Regions from separate parts of the Lacrimispora xylanolytica genome, predicted to be linked through region 2. Evidence: a T-box and tRNA genes for the amino acid it is inferred to sense, from the RefSeq annotation. Region 2 holds a T-box; the other holds one or more tRNA genes.
What was found. The T-box of region 2 lies ahead of OW255_RS09140 (valine--tRNA ligase). A T-box ahead of a tRNA ligase gene usually reads a tRNA of that ligase, here a tRNA-Val.

Region 1: it encodes a tRNA-Val, which carries the amino acid that the T-box ahead of OW255_RS09140 (valine--tRNA ligase) is inferred to sense. The anticodon was not compared.

The regions. Positions count from the first base shown of each region.
Region 1 is NZ_CP113524.1:1,368,214-1,375,727, reverse strand. Features, by position in the region: partial or broken gene OW255_RS21050 (IS3 family transposase) at 170-343, shown strand; gene OW255_RS06500 (hypothetical protein) at 398-652, opposite strand; gene OW255_RS06495 (hypothetical protein) at 827-1,057, opposite strand; gene OW255_RS06490 (hypothetical protein) at 1,076-1,753, opposite strand; gene OW255_RS06485 (cold-shock protein) at 2,267-2,467, shown strand; gene OW255_RS06480 (GNAT family N-acetyltransferase) at 2,700-3,125, shown strand; tRNA gene OW255_RS06475 (tRNA-Val) at 3,301-3,373, shown strand; gene OW255_RS06470 (SPFH domain-containing protein) at 4,197-6,290, shown strand; gene OW255_RS06465 (DUF4397 domain-containing protein) at 6,657-7,310, shown strand.
Region 2 is NZ_CP113524.1:1,943,512-1,951,025, reverse strand. Features, by position in the region: gene OW255_RS09140 (valine--tRNA ligase) at 1-2,458, opposite strand, end outside; T-box leader at 2,523-2,739, opposite strand; gene OW255_RS09135 (hypothetical protein) at 2,789-3,604, opposite strand; gene OW255_RS09130 (DUF5716 family protein) at 3,601-4,824, opposite strand; gene OW255_RS09125 (DUF5717 family protein) at 4,842-7,514, opposite strand, start outside.

The DNA.
Region 1 (7,514 bases), 580 kb from region 2:
CAGATTTATAAACTGACAGCATTACTCCAATTGGCGGAAATGCCACGCAGTACTTATTATTACTATGTTTAGCAATCAAAGAAAGCTGACAAATATGAAACAATTAAAGAAAAAATAACGACCATTTATCATGAAAACCAGGGCCGGTACGGATACCGCAGGATAACACTTTTTTGGTTTGTTAAAATCAGAACTGCTTTACTTAAGAGAATTCAGCTCAATGGAAGAGTTTCATATTGAATTGGAAAAATATATTGATTATTAAAATAACAGAAAGATTAAGAGCAAACTAAAAGGACTGAGCCCTGTACAATATAGGCTTCAATCCTCATTAGCTGTTTAAATAACTTTTGTATAATTTTTGGGGGGCGGTTCAAATTCTCGCCTCTTATATATCTTACCATATTTCATATTCCCCATATTGACTGAGATCAACGTATCCTTGAACCAACATCTTCCTACATATTTCATTACAGGTTTCCAACGATAAATCTCTTATACTGTACCTTACTCTTCCAGCGTAAAGCATAAGTCCAGAATAAGTGCCATTTTTTGCACTTTTAATGTTATCTACATATCTCATATGATCCAATTCTAAAACAATTAAACTTCCTAAACTTTCGTTATGTACACACAACGCTCTCATATTCATAATCAATCCTCCTAATTTGATATATCATCATTACTTATGATACGATAGAGGTGTTAATAGTTAATTAAATCTTGTTTTTATTGTCTGGTTAAACTCCACTTCATACTTACGACTATAAGAGGTATATTTTAGAAAAAGAACAGAGCCTTTGCTCTGTTCTTCTAAATGTAATTATTAAGCTATATCTTCGGTACTATTAAAAGTGATTTTATGCTCTGTTGCGTTTATTTCACAAATCATGGCATAATAAGTACGCTCTATACAAATGTTTCCATTAGATTTTAAACTAATCAAAACTAATGCGGTTCGTTCATCATCAATTACAACAGCGTTCGTACCATCTTGAACTATTCGATATTCTTGTGTAAATTCTAACGTCCATTCTCCAAGTTTATATGTGAACATCTAGTTTAATCCTCCTCATTATTTACCTACTATTTTACCAGCGGAATTCAGAGAAGCAACACGTTTTCCACTTAAAAATAGTTTCCATGCTTTGACTGTTCCATCATATCCTGAATGCCCGGCGGTATCTTTTTCAATGGTATATCTATTATCTTTTTTGCTAGTAAACACACCAGATTTTTTATTTTTTGGTGTATTTCCGTTTTTATCCGTAAATTGACCTAAATCGATTTTGTCGTTAGAACCACTAACTTTAACTTTGTTAGATACAGAATCAGCAGCATCTTTCGCTTCTTGTTTCGCAGAAGTTTTTAACCAATTATGAAAAGTGTCATAAGCCCAAGTTCCGGCCGCATAACCTACCGCGCCAATAACTATAACACCAGTAGCTAATAAAGCAACTTCACCTAGGCCGGGAACAAAATAGACTGCAACAATTCCTGGTCCTGCCATTAGTGTAGTAGAAGATTTGTTTTGATTACTTTGCTTAACTAAACTCTTTTCAGGAGTTGTTGCATTAAGTAAATCAGTAAATTCTTTTTGTGAAAAATATTTACCGTTTACGTAGATATAATCATTGGCATTAATTGTTTCAATGCTTAGTGTGGTTGTATTACTTGCAAAAGCAGTAACATTTGTGCTCATTAACATAACAAATGCAAGTAACAGTGTCAACAACCTTTTTGTCTTTTTCATAAAAACCCCCTTCAATTCTGTGTTTTTTTGATAGTCACATGGAAATTATACCATATTTTTTATATATTGTCATCTTAATAAACGTTATGTATACCTACTTATTAATCAGCATTTTATTTACTCATTACTTCTTCAATGTACTCTTCCTTTACTGGCAGTAATTATCTATTGTTCTCACTTTACTATTAATATTTTGTGAGGTATACACTTCCGTTTAGTATGTGCTAAAAGTGGATGCTGAAAGATTTAACTGATAAGATCACTGGTGTTTTTTTATAAAATAGCCTTACGAAATTACAAATAAAATGTCGATTAGAAATAGGCTCTATTTATTATTTATTACTTTTTAAAATCCTTATTGACTTATACTAATTATTGTGTTACATTAAAATAGTATTTTAATAAAGTCTTGATTTCGCATATATTGGTAAGTCATTATTCTATTGATGATTTACTTATATATGCGATTTTTAGTTTTAGCTAATATAAATTTAATTTAAGGAGGTATCTTTAATGAATAAAGGTACTGTAAAATGGTTTAATTCACAAAAAGGTTTTGGTTTTATCAGCGACGGACGAGGCACAAAATATTTCGTTCATTTCTCAGGTCTTGCTATGGACGGTTATAAATCATTAGAAGATGGACAATCTGTAACATTTGATATTGCAGAGGATAATCGTGGGCCACAGGCCGTTAATGTTTGTCTCGCATAAACTAAGTGATAAAAAGACTGCTCATGAGTGGTCTTTTTTTGTTATCTAAACAGAAGCGAAAGAACCATTTCTTAGCTATAAATTATTCTTAATTCTCTTATATACATCACTTGGAACAATATTTTAATTGCCGAAATTATATTTTATGAATACTGCTTTAAAATAGTGTTCTATACAGTCATAAGATATTTTGTTATTCGCATAATCGTAAGATACATAAGGAGGTCATAATATGAATTTTATTAATATTAGTGGTAATCTTCATGATAAGCGCATTTTAGATATTATCTCCCTTAGTCAGTACATGCCTACGGAAGAAAAAATGAATAGTCTTGCCCACAAATATGAGACAGACGCCGATATTTTTGCTTTTGCCTGTAATGTTAATGGCATTCCTTGCGGTGTAATTATTCTGAAGCACCTAATCAATGACGAATATGAAATTATGAGCATTGCTACCAATCCATCTGTTAGAAGTAAAGGGGTTGCATCAAAACTGATAGCCTTTGCGTCGAAAAATCTCAATTGTAGTATAATAAAAGCTGAAACAGACGATGGCTCTATTGGATTCTACCGAAAATGTGGCTTTCAGATAGTATCCTTAGGTGAAAAATATCCGGACACTGTTCGTTATCTCTGTACCTTCAAATTACCGTGATTTGCTGTCTTCTTTATATTGATATCTTACACTCGGACTTTCTAAGCATCGCCCATTGCCGGTGTTTTTTATATAAAAGCCTTGCGAAATTGCAAATAAAATGTCGATTAGAAATAGTCGCTATAACAACAATATTGCTTGCCTTTTTCTACTCTTTCAGTTACAATTCCTATATGGAGACATAGCTCAGCTGGGAGAGCATCTGCTTGACGTGTAGAGGGTCGCAGGTTCGAGTCCTGTTGTCTCCACTTTTCAACCCTGGTATATGCAAGAGATTATTGTATATATCAGGGCTTTTGCGTTTCCAGATTTATTAATTTTTAATTAAAAGGCATGAATTTACCCATCAACACAACACGTGATTGCACGAAATATGAAATCTAAAATGATATTGTTTCTTTATTAAGCCCGGCTCCGAATTACCACCCTTTCCCAGGTGTGCACGGAACAGCGTTTTTGAATTTGACGATACAAAGCCCGATTTTGAGTTTTATAATGAGCGTTGTCATGAATTTTAACATGCGGTAATGGTCATTTATACACCTATCATCTCTAAATCACCCTGATAAAACAAATATACTTTATTCAACTAATGCTTACCTCGAAATCGTGGACAACTCAGCTATCTTGAAGTTGCCCACTTTCTTTTTATATCCCAATATAGATATCGTCTGGAACAGGATACGACCTATGAGTATATATTAGAAAATCAATATTGATATTTGAAATTATAAGGAGTATTATCTCATTAAGATAGTAGAAATAATAACTATCTCATTTCAAAATAATAAATAAAAAAATGACTTAATGCTTCCTTAATGTTCAAAACTCATACACCATATCCAAACTAATTTCAAGGCAAATTTGCTTACCCCTTATCTTTTATCGTTAAGTGAGCAAATTATCGTTGATTTTCTCTTCATAAGAGTGGATATCTCACCATGTGTCATTATGGAAAGCTGGGTGGTGCTTTACACTGTAAAAAGGAAACGTTTTACCCCAAAAGCTACGGAACACTCTACACAAAGCATTATCAACGGATCAATAACATTATAGTAGGAGGAATTATTTATGGAACAATGGCTAATGATAGCAGGAACTACTGTTGGAATACTTGTGTTGCTTTACCTGCTCATTTTCAAAATCCTTGGGTTAAGAGTCATCAGTTCTAATGAGGTGGCTGTCGTTGAAAAATGGTGGAGTCCTAAAGGTTCTCTTAAGGATTCCATTATAGCGCTGAACGGGGAAGCTGGTTATGCGCCTGGACTGCTGCGTGGTGGCATCCATTTCAAATCCGTTCTCATGTACAAGATACATAAATACCCCCTTATCACCATCCCCCAGGGACAAATTGCCTATTTATTTGCCCGTGACGGTTCTCCCCTCTCCCCGGTGCAGACGTTGGGACGTATTGTGGAGGAAGCAAACAATTTTCAGGATGTCTCGGGATTTCTTAAAAACGGTGGTCAGCGGGGTCCTCAGAGAGGGATTTTGAGAGAAGGAACATATGCCATCAATCTGGCTCAGTTTATTGTAATTACCCCCAATAGCATTAAATCTATATCCGGTAATTCCAAGCAGGAGCAAAATGAATTGGTGAGTATGCAGAAAACCTTGATTGACAGGGATGGGTTTACACCTGTCGTTATCATGGGCAAAGGCAATGAATCCAGTGATATGATGGGCATTGTCACGGTGCATGACGGAACGTCGATTCAGCAAGGAGAGATTATTGCTCCGGATATGGGCGAAGAGCATGCCAGCTTTCAGGACCCTGAGAAATTTCTGGAACTTGGCGGCAGACGAGGAAAACAGATTCAGGTATTAACGGATGGCACCTATTATATTAACCGCCTATTTGCTACGGTGGAATTCCGGCCTAAAACAGTCGTCCCCATTGGCTTTGTAGGCGTTGTAGTTTCTTTCTTTGGCCGCGAAGGCGTGGATACCTCGGGAGAAAACTATAAGCACGGGGAACTTGTCAGCGTTGGATCAAAAGGCGTACTTGAAAAACCTCTGATGCCTGGTAAATATGCGTTTAATACCGATGCTGGTAAAGTTGTACTCGTTCCAACTACTAATATTATTTTAAAATGGAACAAAACTGAAACTGGAGATCATAAGTATGATGAAAATCTCACTGAGGTGGATATTATCACCAAGGATGCATTTGAGCCGTCACTCCCTCTCTCCGTTGTAATGCATATTGACTACAAGCAGGCACCGTGGGTCATTCAACGCTTTGGTGATATCGGTATGCTGGTAAACCAGTCGCTTGATCCGCTGGTCAGCGCATATTTTAAAGATGTGGCACAGACGAAAACGCTGATTGAGCTAATACAGGAACGTAGTGCCATTCGAGAGCGGGCAGTCTTAGAAATGAAGGAAAAATTCGAAAAATATAATCTTCAATTAGAGGAAGTTTTAATTGGCACCCCTAAAACAACAGTAGCCGATACCCAAATCGAAAACATTTTGATGCAGCTTAGGGAACGTCAGATTGCCGAAGAAAAAAAGGTCACCTACCAAAAGCAGCAATCCGCAGCGGAAAGTGAAAAATCCCTGCGTGAAGCACAGGCCATTGCAGAACAGCAGAGTTTCCTCACCAAATCCAAAATTCAGATTGAAATAGAGGGTAACAATGGTGCGGCTCTTGCAAGCCGTGCAGAACAGGAGTCGAATCAGATTATTGCACTGGCAAAAGCTAATGCTTCCAAGATCAAGCTGGAAGGCGAAGCAGAAGCTTTTAAGGAATCAAATGTCGGTCTGGCCAAGGCTCAGGCCATTGAAGCCCAGGTCAAAGCTTATGGTGGTGCTGAATTTAGAGTCATTCAAGAGGTTACCGATAAGCTGACTGATGCAATTAAAAACACAACCGTCGATATCGTTCCCAAGACTGTTGTACAGATGGGAAGTGGCGAAAACGGTTCTGCAAGCAATTCCGGCGGAAATAGCACCGTTATGGATACCCTGCTTAAATTCATTACATTGGATAAGCTTGGCGTATCTTTGGAACATAATTCTCAATCCTCTGCTAAAACTAATACTACTACTGCTCAAGCAATTGGTTCTATCGCAAAGCCAAACCAAGGCCAGGGTGTAGATCGTACGGAAATAGAATCTACAAAAAATGCAGAAGCTAATATCGACAAGGCTAATGAATAAAAAATGAGACATTGCATTGAAATTTTTTTAAATTTTATTACGCAAAAATCCCTTCAGACTTACTAGTTTGAAGGGATTTTTATGACTTAATACGCTAGATTTGATATAGAAAAGAGGAATGAGAAAAAATCATTCTATTACGCATTAAGAACACAGTCCTGTCCACAAGCACTTCCCCACTTAGGAAGGAATGTAACAAATTTATCTAAGCAGTAGAACACATATTGCTACTGGACGGTTGGCAAAGGTTCAACAAAACGATGTTTCAAACACGTAACATATTCTTAAAGCATCTAAATTAATGGTAGCATTGCAAATCTTCTTTCATAATATATATCAAAGATCATAAGGTCGAAAACCATGTATATGTATACCCATCAAGGAAACTCTTATTTTTCCATGCAGCCTGCATATCAGATGTCATTCATAAGAATTCTTCACGCTTCCCCTGATGCTCCTGCCGTGGACATCTATGCAAATAATAATTTAATTGCAGAAGGACTTTCCTATAAACAATTAACCAGTTATCTTCCCATTGTACCTGGTAATTACCAGATACAGGTATTTCCCGCAGGCAATCAAACAAACGCTGTCATAGATACAAATGTGACAATTCCTCAAGACAGCGCATTTACGGTTGCGGCTGCAGGCGAATTAGCCAATATAGGTTTAATGGCTATTCCTGAAATGTTCACGCCAAATATGCCAATGGGAATGGGAAATGCTTCCTATGTACGTTTTGTACATCTGTCTCCAAATGCTCCAGCTGTAGACATCACACTGACAGATGGAACGAAACTCTTTGAAAATGTGTCCTATACTCAATTTACTGATTACATTGCTGTAAATCCTGGAACCTATACCCTTCAAGTCAGACCAGCAGGAGGCAATCAAGTTGTATTAACAATACCAGATGTGTATCTTACGCCAGGTGCTATTTATACCATTTTCGCAGTCGGTCTTGTTGGAGATACGCCACCACTGGAAGCAGTTATTGCTACTGATGGTGAATACCAATAAAATGAATTCAATGGCCCACATAAATACGTTTCTAAAAAACGCTGTTTATGTGGGTTTTAATGAATCACTAATCCCATAAGTTTATCTAATTCTTATCTCGGCTCTTCCATCAAAAATAACCTCCTCCCTTTTAAATGAACAATATAAAATCATCCGATAAACGGGGTAACCTTTCAAGAATAATAATGAACGCTTTAGAATATT
Region 2 (7,514 bases):
CAATCTCTTTCTCAATGTCTACCAGCTCTGCAAATGGCATATAGATTACCGCCTGATGGATAACTGCGGAAACTGCATCGTCAGAGATACCGTTCTTATCCTTTTGGAGACAAACCTCACTTGCATATCCAAGGGTCGCAAAAAATACTTTGCTCTGCTCAAAGATCGTAAGGATTTCCTGGTTTTCAGATACCACGTAAACCTTAGCCTTTTTGCTTGGCGGAACGTTCATAGAGGTACGCACATTACGGATTCCTCTTACAGCTTCCTTAATGGTCTCTACCGCGTGTTCCTCTGAGGCAAAATTCCAGGAATCTTTAAATACCGGCCACTGAGAAATCATAATAGACTCTTCCTCTTCCTGAAGATTACAGAAAATCTCCTCGGTAAGGAACGGCATATATGGGTGAAGCAGCTTTAAGGACTGAATGAGTACTGTCTTTAAGGTCCAGATGGCTGCCGCCTTTGTGGTATCTTCATCGTTCCACAATCTTGGTTTTACCATCTCAATATACCAGTCACAGAATTCTTCCCAAATAAAATCATATACCTTTTGAAGGGCAATTCCAAGCTCATATTTATCCAGGTTTTCTGTTACATCTTTCGCCAGAGAATTGACCTTAGATAAAATCCACTTATCCGCCATGGTTAGCTGGGATAACTCAGCCTCTGCATTTGGTGCTTTCTCAATATTCATCATAATGAAACGGGACGCATTCCAAACCTTATTGGCAAAGTTTCTGCTGGCTTCTACTCTCTCCCAGTAAAAACGCATATCATTTCCAGGAGCATTTCCTGTAATCAGAGTCATACGAAGCGCATCGGCGCCGTACTTATCAATGATTTCCAGAGGATCGATTCCATTGCCTAAGGATTTGCTCATCTTACGTCCTTCCGAATCCCTTACAAGGCCGTGGATCAGTACGGTGTGGAATGGAAGTTTTCCGGTCTGCTCAATGCCTGAGAATACCATACGGATTACCCAGAAGAATATGATATCATAACCTGTTACCAGTACGTCTGTTGGGTAGAAATATTTAAGTTCCTCTGTTTCATTGGGCCAGCCAAGTGTAGAAAATGGCCATAATGCAGAGGAGAACCAGGTATCCAGGGTATCTTCATCCTGAGTAAAGTGAGTGCAGCCGCATTTTGGGCAAACATCTGGGGCTTCCTTCCCTACGATAATTTCCTTGCACTCATCGCAGTAGTAAGCCGGAATCCGGTGTCCCCACCAAAGCTGTCTGGAAATACACCAGTCACGGATGTTCTCAAGCCAGTGAAGATAGGTCTTGTCAAAACGCTCTGGAACAAACTTTAAGGCACCGTTATTCAATGCTTCAATGGCTGGCTTTGCCATCTCTTCCATCTTAACGAACCACTGCTGTTTTACCAGAGGCTCTACTGTGGTGCCGCAGCGGTCATGGGTTCCTACCGCATGGGTATGGGGAACCACCTTAACCAATAAGCCAAGTGCTTCTAAATCCTTAACCATGGTCTTTCTGGCCTCATAGCGGTCCATGCCATGATACTTGCTGCCAGGAAGATGAATGGTTGCATCGTCATTCATAATGGTAAGCTCCGGCAGATGATGTCTTTTACCTACCTCAAAGTCGTTAGGGTCATGGGCCGGTGTGATTTTAACACAGCCGGTACCAAAGTCTTTATCTACATAGGAATCTGCAACAACAGGTATCTCACGGTCTGTAAGCGGAAGCTTAAGCATCTTTCCAATGAGTCCCTGATACCGCTCATCTTCCGGATTTACAGCAACAGCCGTATCTCCAAGGAGAGTCTCCGGTCTTGTGGTAGCGATCTCTACATATCTTCCCTCTTCCCCGGCAATGGGATAATTAATATGCCAGAAGAAGCCGTTCTGGTCCTCATGCTCTACCTCAGCATCTGAAATGGAGGTCTGACACACTGGACACCAGTTAATAATTCTTGATCCTTTATAGATATATCCTTTTTTATGAAGGCGGATAAATACTTCCTGTACAGCTTCGGAGCAACCTTCATCCATGGTAAAACGTTCTCTCTCCCAATCTGCGGAGGAGCCCATCTTATGAAGCTGGTTAATGATCTTGCTGCCGTACTCCTGTTTCCAGTCCCAGCACTTTTCTAAAAAGCCATCTCTGCCAAGATCAGCCTTATCAATGCCCTGCTTTTTTAAATTCTCAATAACCTTTACTTCCGTCGCAATGGCCGCATGGTCGGTTCCCGGCTGCCAAAGAGCCTCAAAGCCCTGCATCCTCTTATAACGAATAAGGATATCCTGCATGGTATTATCAAGAGCATGCCCCATGTGAAGCTGTCCTGTAATGTTTGGCGGCGGCATTACAATGGTAAATGGTTTTTTATCCTGATTAGGCTCAGCGTGGAAATATTTTTTATCCAGCCACTTCTGATAAAGCTTTCCTTCGATCCCTGCCGGATCATAAGTTTTTTCCAACTCTTTCATATTCTTCTCCTTTATTCTTCCATCAGTTTTTAGAACATAAGAAAAGCCCCTTGCATCCTGGGATGCAAAGGGCGAATCGTCGCGGTACCACCTTATATTATGACACTTGGTCATATCTCTTAAGGCCTTTAACGCTGCCAGGCGTGAAGACTTACTTCTTAAATTTCAGCCTTCCGGTTCCAAAGCTACCTTCCGAACATACTTCCTTAACCGCCTTTCAGCCGATGGACGATTCTCTCTTTCAGGGTTATGATCGTACTCCTCTTTTTCTTAACCTTTTTCTTATTGTTATCTTATACCATGTAATGATAGTGTGTTTTCCTGGTTTTGTCAAGACATAATGTTACGGTATTCCTGCTTCCATTTTTGCACAAGCTCTCCAGCTCCCTGGAAACGCTTAATGGGATCCTTTTGAAACAGCTTATCAAGCTCTAAGAGGCTGTCTGCCTGTTCTGCCTTTTCTTCTGCTTCCTTTCGATCCTGCCCGGATTCCTGCAAAAGCTCCTCCGTAATCAGAACCTTTAACCGCTCACTGATGACAAGGCCGGGATTCCACTGGGAAAGATGGCAGATTCTTTTTAATACCTCGCTGCTTTTCACAAGATCAAAGGATTTCTGATAGGCCAGATAAGCCTTGTCCGTCATAAACAGCCTGGCGTAGGATGCTCCCAGGTTATTATAAATTTTGGCCTGAAATACCTCTGATCCACGGTTTCCCTTTGGGAGATCTAAAATCTTCTGGTATTCTGCCGCTGATTTTCCATATTGCTTTCTGGAAAATAAATAATCGGCTCTTTCTTTTAAGAACTCTGCCTCAGGCATTCTGCGGTAGGATGAGAGCTTCTGCCTAAAACGGCTTACCTCTGCCCCATTGTAATAATCGCATTCATGAAGAATGAGCGCCAGCAGCTCGTCGCCGTCTTCACCGCTTTGCTGCCATTTGACCAGCTTAAGCGCTAGAAAGGCCATATCAAGATCATCCCGAATGAATTCAATCAGTGCATTATCTACGAAGCCCTCCATAACAAGGAGAGGATTGTTATAAATAACATAGCAAAGCTCCTGAGAGGAATACAAGCGAACTCCCAGACCTTCAAAATAATATGGATGTTTAACCGGCTCCTGCCGGCAAAGTATCAGACTCATAGCATGACCTCTTGTCTTATGATGGTATCTGAAGCCGGAAACAATTCCCCAAAGCCTTTGTCTTTTAATACCACTGCCATGGTTTTTTCATCCAGAAACCCAAAGCTGATGCCAAGCCTTGTGGTTCTCCCCGGACGCTTTGGAAATCCTTCCAGATCTATTTTAATTAAGCGTCTTTGCTTCGGATCCATTGGAGTTACCATAAACTCTACGTAATCCTGATTATCCACAATCAAATCTACACTGCTCTTTGATTCATACCAGTTGTCACCTGCGGCTGCAACCACCAGCTGGCTCTCCCGTTCCTTATGAAGCACCCGCATGGAAACGGTGGAATGGAGACGTCCTTCACAAATACAGATAAATGGATACGCCGATTTTTCCTGGAGATAATCCATCCCCCTTATAGCGGCTCCTCTTGCAAACAATTCCGGCTCCATAAATACCTTTCTGCGATGGCAGAGAAGCTTCATGGAGTCAGGTGCCCAGTCGTGGCGTTCAAATCCTTTTCCCGTGAGGAATAAGGAGGAGAACAGCTTTTTCTGAAGGAGTCTGTCTGCACAGGAGCTTAAGATCTTATCCGCCAGCTTTCCGCCGGATGGCGTATCTAAAATATCCAGGTTAAAGCTCTCCTCTAATGCCTCATCCTCTGCAATGACCATCATCTTTCGAAGCCCTCTTTGAACCTTTAATTCATGATAATGAAAGGAATCCTCAGATAAGTCAAATACCCCTACCTGGTTGCTCCAGACTTCCTTTTTCTGGCTGAGCACGTAATATACAAATGCTTCCGTATGGCTTACGATATGTATCCGGTCTCTGGGAATGCCAAGGGCGTCTCCGCAATACATGAGAGCGTCCATAATTTTCGCATCCGCCTTTTGCAGTGTGACCACAAGCTGCTTTACTTCTTCGCAGAAAAATTCCTCCATGGGAAGCTTTAATATCTTTTTTAAGAACATTGTCAGAAGGTTAAGACCTTCGTATTTGATACCGCCCAGAGTGGCAGTTCCTTCTTTTCTAACCATTTTTATCAGCTTGTCTACTATGATACCTTCCCCTACGAGCGTGTAGGCATAGGCTTCCTCTCCTACATACCAGGCATCTTCATCCTTTTTACGGCAGATTACCGTTGGAATGCACCATGACTTTTCCCTGTCATGGCAGCATATGCGGGTATAGGCATCACAAAGATCAAGCCCTATTATCAGTCCGTCCATCGACAGCCCCCTTTATCTTACATCAGTGGAAATAATTCTTCTGCAGCAGCATTCTTCCTTAAGTACTCCTGCATCCGTATTTTAAGCGCCGTTTCATCCTTTAAACTCAAAGACAGGCTCATTTCATTGAGACACGCAAATCTGCTGTCCATATCTTTTGAAGATTCCCCGGCATCGCAGCTTATGCTGCCCTCTTTTTTAAGTACCCAGTCTTCGTCAATCAGCTCGCTGATCCGGTACTCCATAATCTCGCCTTCAAACAGAATCTTCTGCTTCACGAACACGCCCTGGTAGACACGGGAGATATCTTCACTATGGAATTCTTCCTCATCTGGCAGAATCCTTATCTGAAGGTCAATCTTGGAATCACGGCCTGCGCAGTACTGGATCATAGCTTTATCGAGGATATCCTCAGGCATGGGAACATACTTTGACAAGTCTTTAAAATGCGGGAAGACATATCCTTCCTCCAGTAAAAACTCAACCGTCTCCCTGCACAGTTCCTTCTGCTCATCCGTAAGCTCTGAAAGCTTGGCATAATACTTGGAGAGGGACAGTAAATAAATGGTGGGCAGACGTCCCTTTATGGAGGAGGCTTTTACCACGCCTTCCAAATAAGCTAATACCTTTTCTTCCGGTTCCTTATCCTCCATAAAGTATTCCGTACACTTTATGGTCAGATATGCCTTAACAATATTGTCATTGGTCTCCTTGCGGTTTCTATATAAATGGAATACCTTATCAAGCTTTGTCATGGCCCCGGAAAACATCATCTGGGCCGTTAGCCTTTCCTCTAAATCATAGGTTTCCACATGACCGGAAACCGATTGCATCAAAACATGATACATCTGGTCTGACAGACCGTTAAAATGTTCACACAGATAGTCCAAAATAACACTGTCATTTTTTCCTTCTTTAAAAACTTCATAGGCGATGGTCAAAAGCAGAGAATCCTCGTCAAATAGCTTTTGGAGAATCATCTTTGTACACAGCTTATAAAGCTGCTCCATTCCTATGCCTTCACAACCAAATTCCCGTATCATATGAAATGCTTCTTCCATATAACCGTTAAGGATCAGGGTATTGCAGACTCCAATCCGTTCCTCTTTGGTAAGAACCTTTTTATCCAAAGTCAGAAGATATTTAGCTCCATCTCCGTCTTCTTCCGGAGCATCGGTCTGTTTTTGATAGAACTCAATCACTTTCGATAATAAAAGTCGCTGATAATACGGACGAAGCTTAGGATCTTCTAACGTCGCTTCTAAAATCTTAACTTCTTTTCTGTCCGTGATTCCCTTTGACAGTGCTTTTTCACACGCCCTCAAGCGAAGCATGGAATGCTCCGGAAACAGTTCAAAGCAACGCTCCTCAAGCTCCGGCCGGTCCATGACCGCATCTTTCTTATAGGGTATATTGGCATACCGGTTTCCATAGGCATCCTGGAATAACAGAATGCTGTGCTCTGAAAATAATGGTACATAGGCGACTCCATCGTCAAGTAGGAATGCATCCTCTTCTGTCAGCTCTTCGTAGCAGACAATCACATACTTCATCTTTTTATTCTGGCATTCCACCCGGTAAGAACGTAAAATCGATGGCAATACCATGGCCATAGGCAGATCTATGACATCCTTAAATATCATCTTTTCATAGATGGAGGCCAGACGATTGTCGATTCTGGACTCAAACAGCTGCTCGGTCGCAAACTTTTCTATGGTTCGTTCATAAGCCTGGTATAACGGATCTGTCGGCTCCAGATATACCAGGACATTTTTATAAAGAACTGTTCTGTTGTTTAAATCCAGCTCACTTCCTCCGTAGGAAAAATACAAAAGTACTTCCTTAGGCAGAAGATAGCAATAATTCTTTGGAAGGGCATAGATATAATATTCATAAAGCCTAGTCAGGCTGATTCCTGCTTTTATTCCCTTTTCATACCAGGCAAAGGCCTCTGCCATACGGCACTCTCCCTTAATTAGGAGTGCACAAATAGCTTCCAGTACTTCCTTTTCCTGAAATTCCTCGTAAAGCTTTACAAGCATCCGGTAATGGAGACTGTTAAAATGCTTTGATGATAGGGTCAGCTTTGAAACTGCCAGAGCCAGCTTTTTATCCACTAAGCCCTTGCCCACGCAGTGATAAAGAATCTGCAGCTCCATAGGTCCCAGGGACCGGATTAAGTCCGGAGCTTCCTTGAGCACCCGACAGCCCCATAGATAGAAAAATGGGCTTCTTACTCCCGTATCAAATTGACGTTTTAACATGGAAAACAAAGCAGGCATATTGTCAAACATCCTGCGATCCAGCTTCATCAGAAGAAGAAACAGCCAAAATAATCTTCTGTCTTCTTCCAGATACTTCTTCATGAGGCGGATCAGGGATTCCCTCTGATATTCATCCGGCTGAACCTGTAACCGCAAATACTGATAATAACAATATATTTCCCGTTTTTCCTGACGCTCATTTAAGATTTCATCCCGGCACTCGTCAAGCAAAAGAGCTGCTTTTGATGGCTTCCCCTGTAACAGGCAGACCTCAGACCGAAAAAGCTTATAAAGGCTTTGCTCTCCCTTCATCAGCTCCAGCTCATCAAGGGCCTTTTCCATGTCTTCACAGAGAACGTCGCCGCTTCTTTGACCGCTTTCCTCCAAAAGGCGCAGCCGCAAAAATCGGCCGAAAGCCTCTTTTGC